2 regions of the Roseburia sp. 831b genome follow, and region 1 is predicted to be linked to the other one. Evidence: riboswitches for the same ligand, from Rfam matches in the RefSeq annotation. Region 1 holds a riboswitch; the other holds the start of a gene.
What was found. A riboswitch is a leader RNA that binds a small molecule or an ion and turns the genes downstream of it on or off. The one in region 1 is predicted to bind FMN.
Positions count from the first base shown of each region.

Region 2: linked by a shared signal. The riboswitch ahead of BIV16_RS10555 (ECF transporter S component) and the one ahead of ribD (bifunctional diaminohydroxyphosphoribosylaminopyrimidine deaminase/5-amino-6-(5-phosphoribosylamino)uracil reductase RibD) in region 1 are both predicted to bind FMN.

Region 1 covers NZ_CP135162.1:512,130-519,016, forward strand. Annotated here, with positions in the region: gene BIV16_RS02265 (NAD(P)H-dependent flavin oxidoreductase) at 636-1,712, shown strand; gene asnA (aspartate--ammonia ligase) at 1,871-2,881, opposite strand; FMN riboswitch at 3,082-3,196, shown strand; gene ribD (bifunctional diaminohydroxyphosphoribosylaminopyrimidine deaminase/5-amino-6-(5-phosphoribosylamino)uracil reductase RibD) at 3,684-4,811, shown strand; gene ribE (riboflavin synthase) at 4,793-5,440, shown strand; gene BIV16_RS02285 (bifunctional 3,4-dihydroxy-2-butanone-4-phosphate synthase/GTP cyclohydrolase II) at 5,452-6,660, shown strand; gene ribH (6,7-dimethyl-8-ribityllumazine synthase) at 6,748-6,887, shown strand, end outside.
Region 2 covers NZ_CP135162.1:2,293,869-2,300,755, reverse strand. Annotated here, with positions in the region: gene BIV16_RS10575 (uracil-xanthine permease family protein) at 1-914, opposite strand, end outside; gene BIV16_RS10570 (DUF975 family protein) at 907-1,635, opposite strand; gene BIV16_RS10565 (DUF2752 domain-containing protein) at 1,794-2,231, shown strand; gene BIV16_RS10560 (Tex family protein) at 2,312-4,633, shown strand; FMN riboswitch at 4,723-4,931, shown strand; gene BIV16_RS10555 (ECF transporter S component) at 5,107-5,724, shown strand; gene BIV16_RS10550 (YcxB family protein) at 5,817-6,314, shown strand; gene tsaE (tRNA (adenosine(37)-N6)-threonylcarbamoyltransferase complex ATPase subunit type 1 TsaE) at 6,326-6,769, shown strand; gene tsaB (tRNA (adenosine(37)-N6)-threonylcarbamoyltransferase complex dimerization subunit type 1 TsaB) at 6,786-6,887, shown strand, end outside.

The DNA.
Region 1 (6,887 bases):
TCTTTATGTAATAGGAAATTTCGTTCCTATTACATAAAAAAATGCTCCGCAGGGATCGCACTGCGGCGGAGTTGAACAATGTCGCAAATGCGACCCGCCGCAGGCGGAGAATCCTGCAAGCAGGATTCTTTTTTATTGCAGGCCCAGATGCCTTGCATGCAGGGCTTATTTTATAAATAGACAATAATGCATAGCTATTGTCCAAATTCATGTGTGTTATGTAAACTAATAGATGCACATTGGACAAATAGAGGTAGAAAATACGAAACCTATATAATTATTGGCTCAAATCCGCGAAATTTTGGCTAATATAAAATGAATTTATGACTATTATCCAAACAGGCATTTTTATGTAAACTAAATCCTGTAAAATGCCTTGAAATTAGACAAGAAATGAAGAAATGTGCCTTTATTATCCATTTGGAATCTGGTATCTGCTGATTAATCCACTTTTGACATATATAGTATTGAAAACTACATAACAAAGTAAATAATACAATAAAACATTGACATCAATACTGAAAAGTTCTATACTTAACCATAAATAGTTTGATTATCAAACTATTTGACGGCATGAGAGACCTATGAAGTGTGTTTCGCATGTGAAAAAGGATTAATTTGGAGGTTTTATTAAGATGAATACGGAAAAGAACGGATTTCAGGAGCTTCGAATCAGGGAAAAGGTTGCGAAACTTCCAATCGTGCAGGGAGGAATGGGGGTCGGTGTAAGCCGAAGCCACCTGGCAGGTGCAGTAGCAAAAGAGGGAGGTATTGGCATCATTTCAACAGCTCAAATCGGTTATGATGAGGAAGGATTTGAGTACGACCAGGCGGGATGTAACCTTCTTGCAATTCGAAAACATATCAAGAGGGCAAAGGAGATTGCCTGTGGAAATGGGCTTGTGGGCGTCAACATCATGGTTGCACTTAAGCATTATAAAGAGCACGTAAAAGAAGCGGTTTTGGCAGGAGCAGACGTCATTATCAGTGGTGCGGGGCTTCCAATGAGTCTGCCGGAGTTAATTGGAAAAGAGTGCAAAACCAAGATTGCACCGATTGTTTCTTCCAGGCGGGCAGCGCAGTTAATCTTAAAAATGTGGTCACATAAATATGACCGGACAGCAGATTTCCTTGTGGTAGAAGGACCAAAAGCGGGTGGTCATCTTGGATTTTCCAAAGAACAGTTAGCAGAGACGACGGATGCTGTCTTTGACGAAGAGATTCAACGTATCATCGAGTGTAAAAAAGAGTATGAAGAAAAATACGAAAAAGAGATACCGGTCATTGTAGCAGGCGGTATTTTTGATGCAAAGGATGTCCGCCATGCATTTTCACTTGGTGCAGATGGGGTGCAGGTTGCGAGCCGTTTTGTTGCGACGGAAGAATGTGATGCGTCGGATGCCTACAAACAGGCATATATCCAGGCGGATGAGGAGGATATCCAGATTATCCAAAGCCCGGTCGGCATGCCGGGGCGGGCGGTTCGAAACAAGTTTATCGAGCATTTGGAAAAGGCAAGAATCCCAATCTCAAAATGTTACAACTGCCTGGAAAAATGCAATCCGTCTAAGGTTCCATACTGTATTACAAAAGCTCTGATTGACGCAGTCAAGGGGGATGTAGAGAACGGACTTGTGTTCTGTGGTGCAAATGTTGGAAGAATTCATGAAATGACGACGGTTCACAAGCTGATGCAGGAACTTTTGGCATAGGGAACGAAGTAGATAAACAGAAGGAAAAAGTTCAACCCGGTTTTGACGAGAATCCAGCGCTTTGGATTCCCATTCATAACCGGGTCGAACTTTTTTTAGTGGAACTTTTCTATTAAAGTTCGCATTTATTAAAATTTGAATTGCAACTCATTAAAAAATTATAACAACTGAATTCCGTTTTCTTCACATTTTTTTGCAATCTCTTCTGGCCAGATAGAAGACTGAACTTCACCAATGTGAGCTTTTCTTAAGAAGAACATACAGATACGGGACTGTCCGATACCACCGCCGATGGTATATGGAAGTTCTTCGTTTAAGATTGCTTTCTGGAAAGGAAGTTCTGCACGTTCCGGGCAGCCTGCTTTTTTCAACTGGCTAAGAAGCGCTTTCTTGTCAACACGGATACCCATTGAGGATAATTCCAGTGCAATATCAAGAACCGGATAGTAAACTAAAATATCAGCGTTCAATTCCCAGTCATCGTAGTCAGGAGCACGGCCGTCATGTTTTTCTCCGGATTCCATGGTATCACCAATCTTCATGATGCAGACAGCACCCTTGGTCTTTGTAATATAGAATTCACGCTCCTTTGGTGTGTAATCCGGGAACATATCTTCCAATTCCTGTGTGGTGATGAAGAAAATATCATGTGGAAGAATTTCCTCTATGTAGTCATACTGGATTGCCATGTATTTTTCTGTCTTACGAAGACATTTGTAAACAGTGCGTACAGTTTCTTTTAAAGTCTCAATATTGCGTTCTTCCTTCTTGATGACTTTTTCCCAATCCCACTGATCCACAAAGATAGAGTGGATGTTATCCGTATCTTCGTCACGACGGATGGCGTTCATATCGGTGTAGATACCTTCACCATAAGAAAAATCATATTTTTTCAAGGCGTAACGTTTCCATTTTGCAAGGGAATGTACGATTTCAGCCTGTTTTTCATTCTGTTCTTTGATGCCAAAAGACACAGGTCTTTCCACACCGTTTAAGTTATCATTCAATCCGGATTCCGGGTCTACGAAAAGCGGTGCGGAAACACGGGTTAAATTCAAGCGTAAGGCAAGCAGATTTTGAAAGAAATCTTTTACCGTTTTGATTGCAATCTGTGTATCATGTAAATTTAATTCTGACTTATAGCCAGATGGGATAATTAAGTTGTCCATTGAAAGGCTCTCCTTTTATTTCCTGGTTTGGATAAAAATGGTGCTTAAGCACCGACCTTAATCATTATAGCACAAGGCAACTCAATTTCAAGAAAAGAAGAAGTATTTTGAAAAAAATACATGTATACCGGATACAAGGAAAAACGTAGTTGACAACCACAAAAATTTGCGTATAATGAAACTCAAGTTAGAAAATAAAATAAAGTCTTCAGGGCAGGGTGCAATTCCCTACCGGTGGTAAAGCCCACGAGCCGCAAGGCATGATTCGGTGAAACTCCGAAGCCGACAGTAAAGTCTGGATGAAAGAAGAATGAATGAAAATTGTAGTTGTATTTGGGAAAGAATACATGTGATTTTGGATTTATGCTCTGGAATGGGATTCATTTCAGAGCTTTTTTATGTAATTGGAAATTTCGTTTCGATTATATAAAAAAGGCTCCGCGAGGATAGCATTGCGGCGGAGTTGAACAATGACTTTTGGAAAAACAAGATTACAAGATATTCTTTAAACTTAAGCAATATCAAATCAACTACAAAGATAGTCAAAACCCCTGAACATACCGCTCAGGGGTTTTTCACTTTTTACTAACAATTCGCTATCAAAAATATTCCATAATGTAGTAATTGACAACTGACGCAAAGGCAGGAACAGTATGTGCCTATGGGAGAAGATTAGAAAATCTTAGATTTCCTTATCTTCGCACATTAAAACATACTATTCCTGCCGTTACGTCAGTTGTCAAATAGTAAGCTATGAAATATTTTTTGATACCGGAATCTATACAGGAAAAAGGAGAAACACATGGAACCAAAACAGCAAACAGAAGATGAAACATACATGAGGCTCGCAACCAAGCTTGCAAAAAAAGGCGTTGGCTGGGTTAATCCGAATCCAATGGTCGGTGCGGTCATCGTCAAAGATGGCAGAATCATCGGGCAAGGTTATCACCAAAAATGTGGGGAATTACATGCGGAGCGAAATGCTTTTGCAGATTGTAAAGAGGATGCATGCGGGGCGACACTTTATGTGACGCTTGAGCCTTGCTGTCATACCGGCCGGACAGCGCCTTGTACACAGGCAATCCTAGAACATAAGATTGCGCGTGTGGTGATTGGTTCGAATGACCCGAATCCGCTTGTTGCGGGTGGCGGAATCCGGATTTTAAAAGAACATGGAATTGAAGTGAAAACCGGTGTCTTAAAAGAAGAATGCGATGCGATAAATCCCGTCTTTTTTCACTATATCAAGAATAAGACACCCTATGTGACGATGAAGTATGCCATGACAATGGATGGAAAAATAGCTACAAAAACCGGAGCGTCGAAGTGGATTACCGGAGAGGCTGCAAGAAAAAGAGTGCACGAGGAGCGCCATAAAAATATGGCAATCATGGTGGGAATCGGAACGGTTCGCCTGGATAATCCAAGCCTTACGACGAGGCTTGAAAATTACAATGCCAAGAATCCCATCCGCATTATCTGCGATACCAATCTTGCCACACCGCTTGCGGCAACGGTGGTTACGACCGCAAAGGAGCAGCGCACGATTCTGGCAACCTGCTGCAAGGGGCAGGAAAAGTGGAAACCATACGAGGATGCCAGCTGTGAGATTCTTCTGGTAAAAGAAGAAAATGGAAGGATTAACCTTAAGGATTTGATGATACAGCTTGGGAAAATGGGAATTGACAGCATTTTGCTAGAAGGCGGAGGAACCTTAAACGAGGCAGCACTCCGAGCCGGAATTGTAAAAAAAGTGCAGACCTACATTGCACCGAAAATTTTTGGCGGAGATACAGCGAAAAGCCCGGTTGCGGGAATTGGTGTAAATGTTCCAAATGATGCATTTTTCCTGAAAAATACAACAATTGAGAAAATTGGAGATGATTTTTTATTGGAAAGTGAGGTGGTGACATGTTCACCGGAATTGTAGAGGAAATCGGAACCGTTGAGGCAGTCAGAAAAGGTGCCAGCTCTGCCGCAATGCGAATCGGCGCAAAAGAGATTCTATCGGATATCAAGGTAGGAGACAGTATTGCAGTCAATGGAATCTGTCTGACCGTAACTTCTTTTGACGGGAAGGGATTCTGGGTAGATGTTATGCCAGAGACGTTAAGCCGTTCTTCCATTGGAAAAGCGGCAAGAGGAAGTGCCGTGAATCTTGAGAGAGCGATGCTTTGTGGTGGCAGATTCGGCGGTCACATCGTCTCCGGCCACATCGATGGAACGGGAACGATTTTAGAGGTACAGGCAGATGACAATGCGGTCTGGTATACCATCGCCGCGGAGAAAGGGGTTATGCGCTATATCGTGGAAAAAGGATCGGTTGCAATCGATGGAATCAGTCTTACCGTCGCAAAAGTGCAGGAGGAGCGTTTTTCCGTGTCGGTGATTCCGCACACCAGGGAAAAAACTATACTTTCCAGAAAAAAAGCAGGCGACATTGTCAATTTAGAGAATGATGTCATTGGAAAATATGTGGAAAAACTTTTACAGACGCCAGATACGGAAAAGAAACCGTCCAATATTTCGAAAGAGTTTTTACTAAAAAATGGATTTTAGGAGGAGAAAAGATGTACGAATTTCAGACAGTAGAAGAAGCGTTAGAAGATTTACGAAATGGAAAAATCATTTTGGTAACGGATGATGAAGACCGGGAAAATGAGGGTGATTTTATCTGTGCAGCAGAGTTTGCAACAACAGAAAATGTCAACTTTATGGCAACCTATGGAAAGGGGTTAATCTGTATGCCTATGAGCGAAGCAATTGCCAAAAAGCTGATGTTTCCACAGATGGTGACGGACAATACGGACAATCACGAGACCGCATTTACGGTGTCTGTCGACCACGTTGCGACCACAACAGGAATTTCCGCAAAAGAGAGAGGACTTACCGCAAGAATGTGTGTCAGTGACGATGCAAAACCGCAGGATTTCCGAAGACCGGGACACATGTTCCCGCTTCAGGCGAAGAAAAACGGGGTGCTTGAGCGAAACGGTCATACGGAGGCAACCGTGGATTTGATGCGTCTGGCGGGTTTAAAAGAATGTGGTCTTTGCTGTGAAATCATGCGCGAGGATGGCACGATGATGCGCACCAAAGAATTGATGGAGCTTGCAAAAGAACATAAACTCTCATTCATCACCATTAAGGCAATCCAGGAATATCGAAAAAAACATGAAAAACTCGTCGAGCGCGTTACGGTAGCAAAGATGCCGACCAAATACGGAGAATTCATGGCATATGGTTATCGGAATCTTTTAAATGGAGAACATCATGTAGCACTGGTAAAAGGGGAGATTCGCGATGGCGAAAACCTGTTATGCCGTGTTCATTCGGAGTGCCTGACCGGTGACGCCTTTGGCTCCCTTCGCTGTGACTGTGGGCAGCAGTTTGCAGCTGCCATGACCCAGATTGAAAAAGAAGGCAGAGGAATCCTTCTTTACATGCGCCAGGAAGGGCGTGGCATCGGACTTTTAAATAAGCTTCGCGCCTATGAACTTCAGGATGGCGGAATGGATACGCTAGACGCCAACTTAGCACTCGGTTTTCCGGGAGACATGAGAGAATACTATATCGGCGCTCAAATTTTAAAAGACCTTGGCGTTAAGACCATGCGCCTTTTGACAAACAATCCAGACAAAGTATATCAGCTTTCCGATTTTGGAATGGAGATTACAAAGCGTGTGCCAATTCAGATGGAAGCAACGCCGTTTGATCGTTTTTATTTAAAGACAAAGCAGCAGCGCATGGGGCACATTCTGGATGTGACCGGTATGTAATAAGAAAGGTTACAAAAAGAAATGTTGTACCATAAAAAAATTATGTAAACCAATTAAAAAGATGATAAGAAAGAAGAGGAAAAGAACATGCAGATTTTAGAAGGAAAAGTAGTAGCAGAAAACGTAAAAATTGGAATCGTGGTAGCAAGATTCAACGAGTTCATCACAGGAAAATTATTAGCAGGTGCAGTAGACGGATTAAAACGTCACAATGTAGAAGAAGACAA
Region 2 (6,887 bases), 1.3 Mb from region 1:
GCAGGTCCGCCGACGCAGGCAGAAAAAGCAGTTGCCAGTCCGTCACCGATTAAGGTGCGGTGTAAGCCTGGATCTTCAATGAAGTTTTCTCCGACGGTTGCAGAGATAGCGGACATATCACCGATATGCTCCATCATCGTGGCAAGTGCAATCGGAGCCATCACAAGAATCGCAGAGACGTTGAACTTGCAAAGTGAGAATTTAGGAAGTCCCACCCAGGCAGCGGATGCAATGTTTGTAAAATCAAGGATGGCAGAACCGTCCGCATTTGTCATGCCAAGTGCGTTGAAAATAAGGGCTGCGCAATAGGAAATGATAACACCCATTAAAATTGGGATAATTTTGAACATTCCTTTGCCCCAGATATTAAAGATAATAATCGTTGCAAGTGCAATCAAAGCAAGAAGCCAGTTGGTAGAGGCGTTGTTGATTGCAGAACCTGCTAGGCTAAGTCCGATACAAATGATGATAGGACCGGTTACAACAGGTGGCAAAAAGCGCATAACCTTTTTCACGCCAACCAGTTTGATAATCAAAGCAAGAATCAGATACAAAAGACCAGCGACAACGATACCACCGCAGGCATAAGAGAGCTTGTCTGCATTGGACATATCAGCAAAAATACCGGTATCCATGTTTGCAATCGTCGCAAATCCGCCCAAAAAGGCAAAAGAGGAACCAAGGAATGCCGGTACCTTAAATTTCGAACAGATGTGGAAAAACAAAGTTCCGATGCCGGCACAGATTAAAGTAACCTGAACGTGAAGTACATCTTCGCCAAAGTAACTGTTGACTAAGATTGGAACAAGAATGGTTGCACCAAACATCGCGAACATATGCTGCAATCCGAGAATCAGCATTTTAGGGACACCAAGAATACTGGCGTCACGGATTGGTTCATTTTTTTCATTCATAAGAATTTCCTCCTTGTTGTGTAGAAAGTGTTAAATAAAACTGGGTAAACGTCTGTGTTATATAAGGCTGAATCCAAAGGGAAGCAATTCCAAGGGTCAGGAGAATGAGAATGCTCCAGCCAAGAAAACTTAAGCTAAGGCAAAGATAACGCCATATATTCCCTTTTAAAAGCCGTCTGGACTCCCGTAAGGCATCCAGTACTTTCATGTTCTGGTTATCCACTAAAAGGTAAGTGACAAGTGCGTAGCAGATAGAGACATAGAGCATCAGGACGATACTAACAAGCGCCGTTACAACAACTGCGACAGCACCTGCATCACTTAAGCCCGTAACGTAGAAAAACAGGAAACCGGCGAAAAGCGGCAGCAGGCATAACAGCGAAAGGATGGAAAGAAGAAAAGCGGAACCTATGTAGCGTTCCGGGCGGTTTTTAAAATAGGAAAAAACCTGGGATACCTTGACTTCTTTTCCACGTGCCATATCCAGATGGATTCGCAGCTGACCTGCAGCTAAGATTGCTGCTAACAGGGAGATAAGAAAGTCAGCAAGATAAGAGATGATGTATTGCTGAATTCCGGGATGGTCTCCCATAGACAGAGAAAAAGGGATTTCTATCGCAAGGGTAATAACACTGGTTACGAAGAAAGCCCCCATTGGTACGCCATAGCGGTTGTTTAATATTTCACGTGCTATGCGTTTTAGTTCTTTTGATTTTTTCATGATTGGATTCGACTCCTTATTTTACATTCTTTTGCTATTATATATGAAAAAAAAGAAAATGCCAACAAATTTTGACAAAGCAAATACTTCCAAGTATGATAGGTTAGAAAGATACTTGATTTTGGATAAAACAGGTAGGAAAGAGAGCAAAAAAATGTATGGTACAAGAGAAAAAAATAGAGAACGGGCTGTTTGTGGCAGGCTGGTGCGTTATTGGAGTTGGATTTTTATATTGGCTTTTCGCAGAAAAACTAGGATTTCACCTTGGGAAATTTTTACTCCCGTGCGTGTTTCATCAGTTGACAGGGATATACTGTCCGGGGTGCGGTGGAACAAGGGCGTCCATTGCCCTGTTGCAAGGACATTTTATAAAATCTTTTCTCTATCACCCCTTTGTTCCATATACATTTGTAGTTGGAGGATGGTTTTTGCTTAGCCAGACGATCGAGCGTCTCTCCAGAGGAAAAGTGAGAATCGGGATGCGTTACCGCGACTGCTATCTATGGATTTCGCTTGTGATTATTGGAATCAATGTCATCGTAAAAGATGCCCTGCTGCTTGGACTTGGCGTGGATGTTTTGGCGAAGATTGGATAAGGAAACCTATTCTTGAAGAACGTGTCCTTTTTTACTATAATAGAAAACGAGATTAGAATGATACAGAAGTGAGGATTAGAATGGATATCATAGCAAAAATTGCCGAGGAACTCGGAATTAAGAAAAGTCAGGCAGATGCCGCAGTAAAATTGATTGATGAAGGGAACACCATCCCGTTTATTGCCCGTTATCGAAAAGAAGTAACCGGAGCATTAAATGATGAGGTGCTCCGTAATTTATACGACAGACTGAATTATCTGCGCAATTTAGAGGAGAAGAAAGAGACCGTTTTAAAGACCATCGAAGAGCAGGGAAAACTGACAGAAGAATTAAAAAGTCAGATTTTAGCAGCCGAAACGCTTGTGGTTGTAGAGGATTTGTATCGTCCATATCGTCCGAAACGTAGAACACGTGCGACGATTGCAAAAGAAAAAGGCTTAGAGCCACTTGCAGAGCTGATTTTGGCACAGAATCTTACAACATCCCTGTTAGAAGAGGCAGCCAAATTCGTAAATCCGGAAAAAGAGGTTGCATCCCAAGAGGACGCAATCGCCGGAGCGAAGGATATCATCGCAGAGTCCATTTCCGACGAGGCAGATTACCGTATTCATATCCGTGATTTAACGGTTAAAAAGGGACGGATTACCTCCACAGCAAAAGATCCGGAAGCAGAATCTGTTTATGAGATGTATTACGAATTTGATGAGCCGGTTGCAAAACTGGCAGGTCATCGAATCCTTGCGTTAAACCGTGGAGAAGCAGAGAAGATTTTAACGGTAAAAATCGAGGCTCCGGAAGAAGATATTTTACAGTATTTAGAGAAAAAAGTTATAACAAATGACAATAAAGAGACGACCCCTGTCTTAAAAGAAGTGGTTGCAGATGCATATTCCAGATTAATCGGACCTGCAATCGAGCGTGAAATTCGAAGTGACCTTACCGAGCGCGCAGAGGATGGTGCAATCAAGGTGTTTGGCAAGAACTTAGAGCAGCTTTTGATGCAGCCGCCAATTGCAAACCAGGTTGTGTTAGGATGGGACCCGGCATTCCGTACCGGATGTAAGCTTGCAGTGGTAGATCCGACCGGAAAAGTATTAGATACGGCAGTCATTTACCCGACCGCACCACAGAATAAGGTAGAAGAGGCAAAAGTTGTTCTAAAGAAACTGATTTCCAAATATCACATTACCTTAATTTCCCTTGGAAATGGAACCGCCTCCCGTGAATCCGAACAGATTATTGTGGATTTGTTAAAAGAGATTCCGGTAAAAGTACAGTACATCATTGTAAATGAGGCAGGAGCATCCGTTTATTCCGCGAGCAAACTTGCAACCGAGGAGTTCCCGAACTTTGACGTAGGACAAAGAAGTGCGACTTCTATGGCAAGACGTTTACAGGACCCACTGGCAGAACTTGTAAAAATAGATCCAAAATCCATCGGTGTCGGTCAGTATCAGCATGATATGAACCAGAAGAAACTCAGCGAAGCGTTAAGCGGAGTTGTGGAGGACTGTGTGAATAAAGTAGGGGTCGACTTAAATACAGCGTCCGCATCCTTACTCGAATATATTTCCGGTATCAGCAAAGCGATCGCCAAAAATATCGTGACTTACCGGGAAGAAAATGGAAAATTTGAGTCCCGTTCCCAGCTTTTAAAAGTTGCAAAACTTGGACCAAAAGCTTATGAACAGTGTGCCGGTTTCATGCGAATCTTAGAAGGTAAAAATCCGCTGGATGCAACAGGTGTCCACCCGGAGAGCTACGATGCAACCAAGAAATTATTAGACAAGCTTGGCTATACGATGGAAGATGTCAAAAAGCGTAAGTTAGATGGCATTTCAAAGAAAATCGCAGATTACAAACAGCTTGCCGAAGAACTTGGCATTGGCGAAATTACGTTACAGGATATTGTAAAAGAGTTGGAAAAACCAGCGCGTGACCCACGTGAGGACATGCCAAAGCCAATTTTGCGAAGCGATGTCTTAGAAATGAAAGATTTAACACCGGGAATGGTATTAAAGGGAACTGTCCGTAACGTAATCGATTTCGGTGCATTTGTCGATATCGGTGTTCACCAGGATGGTCTTGTGCACATTTCAGAAATTTGTGACCGCTATATTTCACACCCATTAGAAACAGTCAGTGTAGGGGATGTTGTGGACGTCCAGGTGCTTTCCGTTGATTTGAAAAAGCAGCGTATCCAGCTTACCATGAAAATTGGTGGTGGAAAGCCGGAAGCACAGAAGAAGGAAGAGCGAAAAGAAAAGGAAAAAGAAAAGAATTCAAATCGCAATACCAACAAGAACCGTTCGCAGAATGGAAAGAATCAGAACGACCGCAGAAAAAATGACAGAGGACACAAGGGAAACAGTTTCTTTGACGGCATTAAATTAGATTCTTAAAAAAGGAAGAGATTCCTATTGACATCACATCCGTGTGCGCATACAATGTAAGTGCATAAAATATTATGTAAAAATAGAAAATGAATATAGAGTTTCTTCGGGGCAGGGTGATGGAAGATGCAATAACAATTGTAGTTGAATTGCAATCCGACAGATTCCCGACCGACGGTGATAGCTAGAAGACAGGAAGGCACAAGGTGGCTTTCCGGTGTTCCTTAGCAAGTCCGTGAGTCGTGCAAACGATTGATCCGGTGAGAATCCGGAACCGACAGTATAGTCTGGATGAGAGAAGAAGTAGCTAAGAGCTGAATGTAACAGAGTGAGAGTTACAAAGGCTTGTTGAAGTGAAAAGAGATGCCCCGGATCCACAAGGATTTGGGGCTTTTTGTTTCTGTTAGGAAATCACTTCGCAACTCCTTAGAAATACTGGCAGATGGAATTCTATTTTCAAAAAAGGAGTGAATATCATGGATATGCAGACAACAACAAACACCAACACACACAAAAGGGTAAACGTGCGTTACCTGACCGTAACAGCGATGCTGACAGCAATCGCATACATTTTAATGTTTTTTGATTTTAGCGTTCCGTTTATTATGCCGGAATTCATCAAGATGGATTTATCCGAACTCCCGGCATTGATTGGATCTTTTGCGATGGGACCTCTTTGTGGTGTACTCATCTGTTTACTTAAAAATGTACTTCATCTTGCAATTACCACAACAGGCGGTGTGGGGGAACTTTCCAATTTCCTTTTAGGAGCAGCCTTTGTCGTGCCGGCAGGTTTGATTTATAAGCACAAGAAGTCAAGAAAAAGCGCTCTTATCGGTTCTTTACTTGGCGATTTGTTCATGGGCGTGTTCAGTATCGTGTCGAATTACTTATTGGTTTATCCGTTTTACTACAACTTCATGCCTAAAGAAACCATTTTAAATGCTTATCAGGCGATTTTGCCACAGATGAAATCTATTTTACAGTGTTTAATCTGCTTTAACCTTCCATTTACCATGGTAAAAGGATTGTTATCTGTTGTGATTACATTTTTGATTTACAAACACATTTCTCCGATTTTAAAAGGAAGAAATGCTTAAAAGACCAAAGAAAGGGCGCTAAGAGATTAGCGTCTTTTCTTTTTGCGTAAAAAATGCTATACTTTCGATAGATGTATACAGGAGGTTACGATATGCCAATAGAATTTGATATCAAATTACAGCCAAAGGATATGTATCGTTTTAATATGTACCAGACCTATTCCGGCTTTCATGGAATTATGTCGATTGTGATTGCAATTTTTGTTTTTATCGCAGCAGTTCTTACACGTGGAAAGGTTGAGATGACATACACCATATTATATGTATGTTTTGGAATTCTTTTTCTTGTTTATATGCCAGTTACGTTATGGATGCGCTCGAAACATGCCATTGCAACATCGGAGGTTCTAAAAGGTGTGTTACATTATTCCTTAGAGGAGGATGGTGTGCATGTCTCACAGGGCGGGGAAAGCGCAGTTTTGCCATGGGAGCAGGTTTATAAGATGGTTTCCACAAAGAGCAATGTACTGATTTACAGTACAAGGCTGAATGCGTATGTGATTCCAAGGGAACAGTTAGGGGCACAGTACGATAAGGTGGCAGAGCTTGCAAAACAGAAATTAGAAAAGTATCGTGTCAATATGAAATAAAGGTAGAGAAGATGGAAAAAGTAAAAATCTATGAGACAAACTCCTGGGAAGAGACACATGCGCTTGGAAAAGAGCTTGGCGAAAAAGCTTTGCCAGGGGAGGTATATACGTTAGTCGGTGATTTGGGCGTTGGAAAAACGGTGCTGACACAGGGAATAGCGGATGGACTTGGAATTCAGGAACCAATCTGCAGCCCGACTTTTACAATCGTGCAGGTTTATGAAGAAGGGCGTATGCCGTTTTACCATTTTGATGTGTACCGGATTAGCGATATTGAAGAGATGGATGAGATTGGTTACGAAGACTATTTTTATGGCCAGGGATTAACCATGATTGAGTGGGCGAACCTTATCGAGGAAATCCTGCCCGAAAAGCGCCGTGAGATTACGATTGAAAAGGATTTGGAAAAAGGATTTGATTATCGTAAGATTACGATTGTTGACAAAGAAAAATAGAAGGGTATGAAGTGAAATGAAAATATTAGGATTAGACAGCTCTGGGCTGGTTGCAAGTGTGGCAATCGTAGAGGATGATAATCTGTTAGGAGAATATACCGTCAATTATAAGAAAACA